Regions from separate parts of the Mesorhizobium sp. WSM4312 genome, predicted to be linked through region 1. Evidence: predicted binding sites of a transcription regulator. Region 1 holds the regulator's gene; the other holds the start of a gene.
What was found. The regulator LexA, encoded in region 1, represses DNA repair genes until DNA is damaged. The targets are predictions, from matches to a motif close to TGTTCNNNNTGTGTTCNG.
Positions count from the first base shown of each region.

Region 2: parE (DNA topoisomerase IV subunit B) is a predicted target of LexA. The motif match lies at 1,259-1,276, and genes of this name have one in related genera.

Region 1 is NZ_NSFU01000010.1:234,217-239,715, reverse strand. It holds gene CK228_RS18915 (ComEC/Rec2 family competence protein) at 1-1,131, shown strand, start outside; gene lexA (transcriptional repressor LexA) at 1,125-1,862, opposite strand; gene CK228_RS18905 (GntR family transcriptional regulator) at 2,239-3,012, opposite strand; gene CK228_RS18900 (ABC transporter substrate-binding protein) at 3,166-4,152, shown strand; gene CK228_RS18895 (ABC transporter ATP-binding protein) at 4,211-4,990, shown strand; gene CK228_RS18890 (ABC transporter permease) at 4,996-5,499, shown strand, end outside.
Region 2 is NZ_NSFU01000022.1:38,454-43,952, reverse strand. It holds gene CK228_RS29250 (type II and III secretion system protein family protein) at 1-91, opposite strand, end outside; gene cpaB (Flp pilus assembly protein CpaB) at 182-1,108, opposite strand; gene parE (DNA topoisomerase IV subunit B) at 1,348-3,405, shown strand; gene CK228_RS29235 (FUSC family protein) at 3,450-5,499, shown strand, end outside.

The sequences.
Region 1 (5,499 bases):
GGCCCAAGCTTCCAGATGTCGTTCGCTGCGACCGCCGCGCTGGTCGGCGCCTATGCCGGCTGGGCGGATCACCATGCGGGAAAAGCAAGACCGCCACCGCCAAAGCGAACTCTGCCGGGTTTTCTCACGCGAAAATTCCTGCTGGCGACGGGCGGGCTGGCGATGACCTCCATCATCGCCGGCTGCGCCACGGCGCTGTTTGCCATCTGGCATTTCCAGCGTGTGTCGCCGCTCAGCCTGTTCGCCAATCTGGCCGTCATGCCGATCGTGTCACTGATTGTCATGCCTTTCGCTGTTCTCAGTTCTCTTGCGATGCCCTTTGGTGCCGACGGCCCCTTCCTTTACGTGATGGGCAAGGGCCTGACCGCAATGATCGCCATATCGGCGTGGATATCGGAACGCTCCCCGGTCGATGCGGTCGGGCTGATTTCGCAGCGATCCGTGCTGCTGGTGACCATCGCCCTGGTCATCGCGACGATGGCGACGACCTGGCTGCGGCTCGCGGCAGTGCCATTCGCGCTTGCCGGCCTGCTGACAGTATCGGATACGCGCACCCCGGATGTGCTGATTTCCGAAGATGCGCGGTTGGTGGCGCTGCCGATCGGCGGTGGAGAACTCGCGGTCAGCCGGGCTCGCCCGAACGAGTTCACCGTCGACAATTGGAAACGCGCGCTGGTGTCCGAAACCATCGTCGTGCCGGAGATGTTCGACAGGGCGGACGGGCAATTCGACATTGCCGATGCCGTCAATCTGCCGCCGGGAGCACCGTTCTACTGCACGGATGGCGTCTGTCTTGCACGGCACCCGTCGGGTGCGATCATCGCGCATGTCGAAGACCGCAAGGATACCTGGAAAGCCTGCGGTTTCGCCGACCTGATCGTCGTCAATGACGCGACGGGCTATGATGCCTGCCACAATCCGCTGGTTCTTGTCGTCACCAAACGGCAACTTGCCCGCAAAGGCAGTGCCGCCGTGTTCTTCGACCGCCAATCGGCAACTGGCCCGCCAACCGTCAGCTTCGCGGTGGACGGGCCGTATCGGCCTTGGCACGAGCAGCGAAAATTTTCGCGTGAGGCGAGGGGGCTGGCGCCCTATCAAAAACCCGAAAAGACGGCCGCTCCTGCTCAGTAACGCCGGATCAGCCCGACAAGCTTGCCCTGCACCTTGACCCTGTCTGGCCCGAAAATGCGCGTCTCGTAGGCCGGGTTGGCGGCTTCAAGGGCGATCGAGGCGCCCTTGCGGCGGAACCGTTTCAGGGTTGCTTCCTCCTCGTCGACTAGCGCCACGACGATCTCGCCCGGGCTCGCCGTGTCGGCGTTGCGGATGATGACCGTGTCGCCGTCGAAGATGCCGGCGTCGATCATCGAGTCGCCCTTGACCTCCAGCGCATAGTGCTCGCCACCCATGATCATGTCCGGCGGCACCGAGATCGAATGCGTCTGGTGCTGGATGGCATCGATCGGCACACCGGCGGCGATGCGGCCCATCACTGGGATCGACACGGCGGAAACCGCATCGTCATCATTGCCGGCCGCAGGCAAACGCGACTGCGCCGGCTTGATCTGGCGGCCAAGACCGCCCTGGCCGAGGCTGCCCTGGATGACGCTTGGCGAGAATTTCTTTGCCGCGTTAAGGCCGGGCGCGATCGAATCCGGCAGCCGCAGCACTTCCAGTGCCCGCGCCCGGTTGGGCAGCCGGCGGATGAAGCCGCGTTCCTCCAGTGCCGTGATCAGGCGATGGATGCCCGACTTGGAGGCGAGATCGAGCGCTTCCTTCATTTCGTCGAAGGACGGCGGAATGCCGCTTTCCTTGAGCCGTTCATGAATGAACATCAGCAGTTCATGTTGCTTGCGTGTCAGCATGGCGGCCCCCCGAGGCGTTGAACGACGGATTTGAATCAGAATCGAAAAACAAACCCAGAACAAACACTATCTGTTCCAGTTGTGTTCCGCAACTGTTTAAAGTTTAATGAATTTGTTAACGCGCCTGAAATTTTTTGACCGGGGCAGAGGCTCGCGATCAATCGTTTCCCTGCCGGTGCACGCATTGAAATCGTTTCGGTTAATGGCCTGTGGCCTAGCCTGAATGCCGTTTGGCATCAGGTATCTGGGAGGCGTCCACGGGGCGGATTTGAGCGGTGTATCGCTCCATTTCCGGCAGAACGAAACGAAACCAAAACGCCAACGATCGTGAGTTCAGGGTCGGCACGGCCACGTGGATCCGGACGCGGCGGAAGCATCATCCGGAAACCGCTTTCAGGCTGCCGGCGCGCGCGGTGTAAGTGTTGGCGCCGTTGTCTTCGCTGTGGACATAGACATGCAGCGTGTAGCCGATATGCCCCGTCATCAGCGCCTTTGCCCGCTCTACATCTCGATCGAGCGCCGCTTCCATGATCGCGGTGTGATGTTCTATGGCGATCGCCTCGCGCAGCGCGTCCATTGCCTCGCCATAGCCGTCCTTCAGGCCGGCCGCCGCTCGCAAAGTCGGCGCCAGGCCGAGAAACCGATGATGCCGGCGCAGCTGATCGGCGATCGTCGAGCGGAAGCGCAACAGCCAGTTTGACGTCGCCGCGCTCAGCAGCGCCGCATGGAAGGCCTCGTGGCTCTCGTCCCATTTGTCGACGGCGGCATCGGAAGGGTCATCGACCGCGGTCTTGCAGCGGGAGAGCCGGTAATGAGCGGTAACGACCGCGTCCTCCCATTCCCTGCCGCCGTTCGCGATCGATTCCAGGAACAGCGGCATTTCGACAACCATCCTGGCGCGCGCCAGGTCCTCGAGCTCGGCGCGTGACACGGGAGCGACGGCAAAGCCGCGATTGCTGATGGCGGTGACCAGGCGTTCGGCTTCAAGTCGAGACAAGGCTTCACGCAGCGGCGTCCAGCCGACGCCGTATGTGCCACGCAGCGCGCTCAGCTTGAGCGGCGCCCCCGGCATGAGGCGGGTGGTCAGGATATCGCGCCGTAGCAGCTGATAGGCCGCTTCGGTCTTCGTGGAATTGTTCTGATCCTGCATCGCGGTCGGTCCATCATCAGCCTGTGAAAATTATATATGAAGGGGAAGTATGGCAAGAATTATATATAATGTTTGACACGCGGCGAGGGACTGACCATGATCGCCGCAGTTGCCGTCCTTGAGAGCGGCGCTGATCAAATCTGGGAGGAAATGATGTTGAAGTCGAAATCCGCTTGGCTGTCGGGATTGGCCCTGGCAGGCGCGTTGATGGTCAGCGTCGGCAGCGCCGCGGCCGATCAGATACGCATCGGCATCGCCAATTTCGGCGAGCATCCGCAGCTCAATGCCGCCATAGCGGGCTTCAAGAAGGCACTGACGGACAACGGCTTTGTCGAGGGCAAGGACGTCGTCTACACCGAAAGCCATACCAACTTCGATGCATCTCTGGTGCCGCAGATGATCGCCAAGCTGCAGGCGGAGCAGCCCAAGCTGATCTACACCATCACCACGCCGGTCTCGCAGATCGCCAAGAAGGCGCTCGCCGGTTCTGGGATTCCGATCGTCTTCGCCGCGGTCACCGATCCGGTGGCGGCCAAGCTGGTGCCGTCGTGGGAAGCCGGAGACGAAGGCATGACCGGCGCCAGCGATCTGCAGGATGTCGCCGCGGTGATGGCCTTCACCAAGAAGCTGCTGCCGAACGCCAAGCGCTTCGGGGTGCCCTACAATCCGGGCGAGGCCAATGACGTTGCCCTGATCGAAAAGATCAAAGCGGCGGCACCCGCCGCCGGCTTTGAGGTCGTCGAAGTCGGCATCGACAACGTCAATGACATCCAGCAACGCATCGCTTCGCTCGCCGGCAAGGCCGACGTGATCTACGGTCCGGCCTCGAACCTGATCCAGCCGGCGATCGCCGCCGTCTCCGCGGCCGCGCGCCAGGCGGGAATCCCGGTCGTCAACTCCGATGACAGCGCGGTCCGCAACGGTACCGTGCCGGCGAGCTTGGCGGTCAATTACACGCAGGTCGGCATGAATGCCGGCAACATCGCGGCCGAGATTCTCAAGGGCAAGGATCCCAAGACGATCGCGCCGTCGCGTCCGGCCTATAAGGACCATATGGCAACGATTTCCCGCAAGGCGATGGCCGCGTTCGGCATCGAGATACCGGCTTCGATGGCCGATTGCGGCTGCATCGTCGACTGATATCGGGCTGGACGGGCGACGGCGCCGTCGCCGTCGCCCATCAGGCCAGGGAGGAACGATGCTCGATATCCGATCCGCGCGCAAAGTATTCTACAAGGGGCAGGCCGACGAGAAGGTCGCGCTGGACGGCCTCAGCCTGTCATTGGCCACCGGCGATTTCGGCATCGTCATCGGCTCCAACGGGGCCGGCAAGAGCAGCATGCTCAACGCCATTTCCGGAGCTCTTGTCCTGGATTCCGGCAAGATCCTGATCAACGGCGCGGACGTGACGGCCATGCCGGTGCACAAGCGCGCCACGCGATTGGCGCGCGTCTTCCAGGATCCGATGCGCGGCACCGCCGCCAGCATGACCGTGGCGGAGAACATGCTGCTGGCCGATCTGCGCAGCCGAAAACGCACGCTGCGACAAGGGCTGAACGCCGCGAGGCTCGCGTCCTACAAGGAGCGCCTGTCGATATTGGGCCTCGGCCTTGAAAATCGTCTCGACACCCGTGTCGACCTACTCTCGGGCGGGCAGCGTCAGTCGCTGTCGCTGATCATGGCTGTCGGCGGATCGCCGGACCTGCTGCTGCTCGACGAGCATACCGCGGCACTCGACCCGCGCACGGCCGAGATCGTCATGCAGGCGACGGTGCGCGCCGTCAACGCGCTGAAACTGACCACGCTGATGGTGACCCACAACATGCAGCACGCCGTCGACTATGGCAGCCGGGTGATCATGCTCGATGCGGGCCGGGTCCTGCTGGAGGTCACTGGCGAGGAGAAGGCCAGGGTCACGGTTATCGATCTGATCGGCCATTTTTCCATCAAGACCGACCGCATGTTGCTGGCGAGCTGATCACCATGGGCTTTATTCAGGACGTTCTCACCAGCTTTGTCGCGATCATGCCGGTGACCCTGGCGCAGAGCCTGATCCTGGCCTTTGTCGTGCTCGGCATCATGATCCCGTTCCGCATGCTGAATTTTCCCGATCTGACCAGCGAAGGCGCCTTTCCGCTGGGCGGCTGCGTCTGCGGCGTGCTTCTTGCCGCCGGCGTATCGCCGCTGACCTGCATCGTCGTCGCATTCGCGGCGGGCTTCGCGGCGGGCTGCTGCACCGCCTTCATCCATCTGCGCTTCCGCATCCACACGCTGCTGGCGGGCATCCTGATGATGACGATGCTTTACAGCATCAACCTGCGCATCATGGGCAAGTCCAACCTCTCGGTTTTCGGCTCGCCGACCGTGTTCGACTGGGTCCCGTTCGCACGGCCGGGTTTTCCGGCCAGCAAGATCGTTGTCGCCGGCCTTCTCGCGCTCATCGTCTTCGCGGCGCTCTACATGTTCTTCAGGACCGAGAAGGGGACT
Region 2 (5,499 bases), on a different contig from region 1:
TCTTGGTCGCCGAGACATAGACGATGTCATTGTCCGCCTTGGCCAGGCCGGGCAAGGCGAGCATCCCGCCGGCAACCAGCGCAGCAGCCATCGCCAAGGCGCGCGCAAAGCGCGATCGGTCCATCATTCGATATAGGGTACGCATCAACATTGCCCTGTCCCGTCCGGTCCCCACCGGCTTTTACTTCTGGTCCCGCTCAGGAACCTGATATTCCTCTGCCTTCGTGCCGCGCGTCACGATGACCGTCTTGAATTTCGGCTTCTCCGGCTCCTTGGTCACTGCGTCGAACAGCGAGCCGGCCGCGGCCTGAGCCTTGGCCGCCACCGATCCGCCAAAGGACGAGATGGTGGTGACGCCGTTCTTGCCGTCGCCGCCTTCGCTGGCGGAGCGCAGCGACAGCGACAGCGTGCCGACGGTGCGGGCAAGCGCCACTTTCTGCGCGCCTTCGGTCGTCACTTCGATGGTCACGGAATTCGTGATCTGCGGCGTCGTCTGGCGCTCGTCCGCACCCTGGCCGACACTCAGCACCTTGGCGTCGGCAACGACGATCTCGGAGGTGACGGTCGAACCGGCCGCGCCTTGCGCGTTTTTGGCGACTTCCTGGATTTCGCCGGCATCGCGCGTCAGCACGACATCGACGCGGTCGCCCGGCGTGACGAAGCCGCCGACACCGGCGATCTCGTCGGTGCGGATGGTCACCGCTCGCATTCCGGGCGTCAGCATGTTGGAGAGCGTGGCGCGGCCGTTCGGCCCCGACAGCTTGGTCAGCAGCACCGGTTCGTTGACCTCGATCGGCGACAGCACGATGCGATTGCCCTCGCCGAGCAATCCGTCGATGGTGGCAAAGGCGCCTTGCGGCAGCGAATCCTGCGGCCAGGGGATCTCGATCAGCTTGGCGCGGTCGAGTTCCTGGCCGTAGCGCAGCGGCGCTTTCGCCACCACGATGGTCTTGAATTCGATCCTGGGCGCTACCGGAGCGGCGATCGACGCCGTCTTCTCTTCGGCATCGGCCTTGGCCTGGCTCTTGACCCAGAAATCCGCGGCAAAGATCGAGATCGCGCCGAAAACGGCGGCGATGCCGATCATCGTTATGGCCTTGCCCCTCACGCCGAAACCCCTGATGCCCGTCGTTTCTTGTTTTGTTGGGGCTCACGCTAGGCGGGTTTGTTAAAGAAACAGGAATTTTGAAAGGCGGCATTCGACCTATTTCCGCCCGCTTGGTTATCGAATGGTTTTAGGATAAGACGGGTCAAATCCCCGAACGTAACAGGAACCTCCGTCGCTTGGCGCTGAAAAGCGTGGCAGTATCGACGGGTGATTCGCAGCACCGGACCCCTATGGCAGGCATGGACGACAATAACGATCTCTTCGGCAATATGGACAAGCAGCCGCAGCCGGTTCGGACAACGGCGCGCCCGGCCGACCCGCTTGTGCAGGCAGCAGCCAAGCGCCCGGCCGCGACCAAGGATGGCAGCGAGGGCTATAGCGCCGCCGACATCGAGGTGCTGGAAGGCCTGGAGCCGGTGCGCCGCCGGCCAGGCATGTATATTGGCGGCACCGACGACAAGGCGATGCACCATCTGTTCGCCGAGGTCATCGACAATTCGATGGATGAGGCGGTTGCCGGCCATGCCACCTTCATCGATGTCGAGCTTTCGGCCGACGGGTTTCTGACCGTTACCGACAATGGCCGCGGCATCCCGGTCGATCCGCATCCGAAATTCAAGAAGCCGGCGCTCGAAGTCATCATGACGACGCTGCATTCGGGCGGCAAGTTCGACTCCAAGGTCTATGAAACCTCCGGCGGCCTGCACGGCGTCGGCGTTTCCGTCGTCAACGCGCTGTCGGATCATCTCGAGGTCGAGGTCGCGCGTGGCCGCCAGCTCTATCGCCAACGCTTTTCGCGCGGCATTCCGGTAAGCGGCCTGGAGCAGCTTGGCGAAGTCCACAACCGGCGCGGAACGAAAATCCGCTTCCATCCCGACGAGCAGATCTTCGGCAAGGGCGCGGCCTTCGAACCGGCGCGGCTCTACCGCATGACGCGGTCGAAAGCCTATCTGTTCGGCGGTGTCGAAATCCGCTGGACCTGCGATCCCTCGCTGATCAAGGAAAAGGACCAGACGCCAGCCAAGGCGGAGTTCCATTTCCCTGGCGGCCTGAAGGACTATCTCAAGGCGTCGCTCGGCGACGACTTCCAGGTGACGCGGGAAATTTTCGCGGGAAAAAGCGAAAAGCAAGGCGGCCATGGCTCGCTCGAATGGGCGGTGACCTGGTTCGGCGGCGACGGCTTCATCAATTCCTACTGCAACACCATCCCGACCGGCGAAGGCGGCACCCATGAGGCCGGCTTCCGCAACGTGCTGACGCGCGGCTTGCGGGCCTATGCCGATCTCGTCGGCAACAAGCGCGCCTCGATCGTCACCTCGGAAGACGTCATGATCTCGGCGGCCGGCATGCTGTCCGTGTTCATCCGCGAACCCGAATTCGTCGGCCAGACCAAGGACAGGCTGGCGACGATCGAGGCAATTCGAATTGTCGAGACCGCGATCCGCGATCCGTTCGACCATTGGCTGGCCGACAATCCGCAGGAAGCCTCGAAACTGCTGGAATGGGTGATCGCGCGCGCCGACGAGCGGGTGCGCCGGCGCCAGGAAAAGGAAGTGTCGCGCAAGAGTGCGGTGCGCAAATTGCGCCTGCCGGGCAAGCTCGCCGACTGCACGCAGAACGCGGCGGCCGGTGCCGAACTGTTCATCGTCGAAGGTGATTCCGCCGGCGGCTCGGCCAAGCAGGCGCGCGACCGCGCCAGCCAGGCAGTACTGCCATTGCGCGGAAAAATCCTCAACGTGGCCAGCGCCGGCAATGACAAGCTGGCCGCCAACCAGCAGATATCGGACCTGATCCAGGCGCTCGGCTGCGGCACGCGATCAAAGTACCGCGACGAGGATTTGCGCTACGACCGCGTCATCATCATGACCGACGCCGACGTCGACGGCGCCCATATCGCTTCGCTGCTGATCACCTTCTTCTACCAGGAAATGCCCGCGCTGGTGCGTGGCGGCCATCTCTATCTGGCGGTGCCGCCGCTTTACTCGATCCGGCAAGGCGGCAAGGTCGCCTACGCCCGCGACGACGCACACAAGGACGAGCTCCTGCGCACCGAATTCACCGGGCGCGGCAAGGTCGAACTTGGCCGCTTCAAGGGCCTGGGCGAGATGATGGCCTCGCAGCTCAAGGAGACCACAATGGATCCGAGGAAGCGCACGCTTCTGCGGGTCGATGTGATCGACGCCGAGGCAGCGACGAAGGACGCGGTCGACGCTCTGATGGGCACCAAGCCGGAAGCCCGCTTCCGCTTCATCCAGGAACGTGCCGAATTCGCCGAGACGGAAGTGCTGGATATCTAGCCGCTGGCCAGTTTAGCTTGCGCTCCCGATATGGAGACCGGCATGTGACCTGGGCGCGGCTGAAAGCCTATTTCGAGACGAGCCTGGCCGGGTTGACGCAGCCGACGCGCTCGGACTGGATTTTCGCCCTGCGCACCGTTTCGGCCGGCCTGATTGCGCTGCTCGCCGCCTATGCCCTCAAGCTCGACCACCCGCAATGGGCGATGATGACGGTGTTCATCGTCGCCCAGCCGGTCGCGGGCATGGTGCTGGCGAAGGGCTTCTACCGGTTGCTCGGCACGCTGGCCGGCGGGCTGGCGGCGATCGGTATCACCACTGTCTTCGGCACCAACCCATGGGTTCTGGTGACGGTGCTCGCCGTCTGGATCGGCATCTGCACCTTCGTTTCCTCACTGCTGCGCAATCCCGAGGCCTATGGTGCGGCACTTGCCGGCTACACGGCGATGATCATCGGCCTGCCTGCCTTCGGACAGCCGCATCTGGTCGTCGATCTCGCTGTCGCCCGTTGCGCGGAAATCGTGCTTGGCACCGTCTGCGCCGGCGTGACCAGCAGGCTGATCCTGCCGAAACTGGCCAGCGATGCCATCATATCGCGGCTGAAGCGCTGCATTCTTGACCTTGCCACCTATGCCGCAGGGGCCTTCTCGGGAGGTGATACAGCGACACTTTCCGCACTCCATCGCAAACTCGTCGCGGACACCCAGACACTTGGCGAAATGCGCGCCTATGCCAGGCTGGAAGCGCCGAGCTTCGCGCCGCGTGCCCACCCGGTTCGGCGCACCATCGGACAATTGCTCTCGGCCCTGTCGGCGGCACGCGCGCTGCATTCTCACGCCGCGCCGAAAAACGCCGCCCTCATCCCGGTGCGTTCGGAATTGCAGGCCCTTGTCGGCGATCTGGCGGCAAAGCCCGGCGCACTGGACGATACGGCACCCTGGGTGGAACGGCTCGACGCGATCTCGGCCAAGGCCCGGCAACTGCCCGATGCCTCGGTCGACCAGGGCGACGACAGGGTCGGCACCATCACGCGCCTCACCATCGCCGCCGATTTTGCCGAGGCGCTCAAGCAGGTGCTGCGCGGGCTCGATGCCTTGCGCGCGCCGGTCACACGTACCGGCCGCGCCAGCAGGCAGCCTGCGCTGGTGGTGCACCGCGACTACCCCGGCGCATCGCGCAATGCCGTGCGCGCTGCCCTTGCCACCTTGCTGGTCGCGGCCTTCTGGCTGACGACGAAATGGTCCGAGGCAGCGGGTACGGTCATTCTCGTTGCCGTCGTATCCAGCCTTTTCGCCGCTCGCCCCGATCCGGTGCAGGTGTCCTGGGGCTTCTTCAAGGGAACGCTGCTTGCCCTGCCCTTTGCCTTTCTCATAGGCCAGATAGCGTTGCCCGCCCTGCCCGGCTTCGGCTGGTTCGTCCTGTTTGTCGTGCCGATCCTGGTGCCGACGGCGCTGGGCATGGCCAATCCGCGCTATGTCGGCGTGGCCACGGCCTTCGCCATCAACTTCCTCGCTTTCCTCAGTCCGCATCAGGCGATGACCTACGATCCTGGCCCGTTCTTCGCCGGCTCGGCGTCCGTGCTGGTTGGTATCCTGCTGGCCATCGGCGTCTTCATTGCCGTGCTGCCCGCCGATCCGTGGCTCGCGGCAAACCGCATCGTGCGGGCCATGCGCGAGGATTTGGCACGGCTTTGCCTGCACGAGCGCGTGCCGAGGCGTTCAGCCTTCGAAAGCCTCGCCTATGACCGCGTCAACCAGCTGATGCCGCTGGTGCAGAACTCCGGCAGGAAGGGCGAGGCGGTGTTGGGCGGCGGCGTTGCTGCCGTGACGGTCGGCCTGGAGATCCTGAGGCTGCGCGGCACAAACCAAAACCATGCCATCCCGTCCGAAACCGCACTTTCGATCGCCAATTTCCTGAGAGGGCTGGCGCGCGAGCTGCTGTTCCGCGCTCCGGGTGATCCGCAGACAGCGACCGTCGCTGTCGCCCGGCAGTATGCGGCGAGCATCGCCCATCGCAACGCCACCGGCGACATGCTGCAGATCGCGGCATCCCTGCGCATCATTGCCGCAGCGATGGAGGATTTTCCGGATTTCTTCG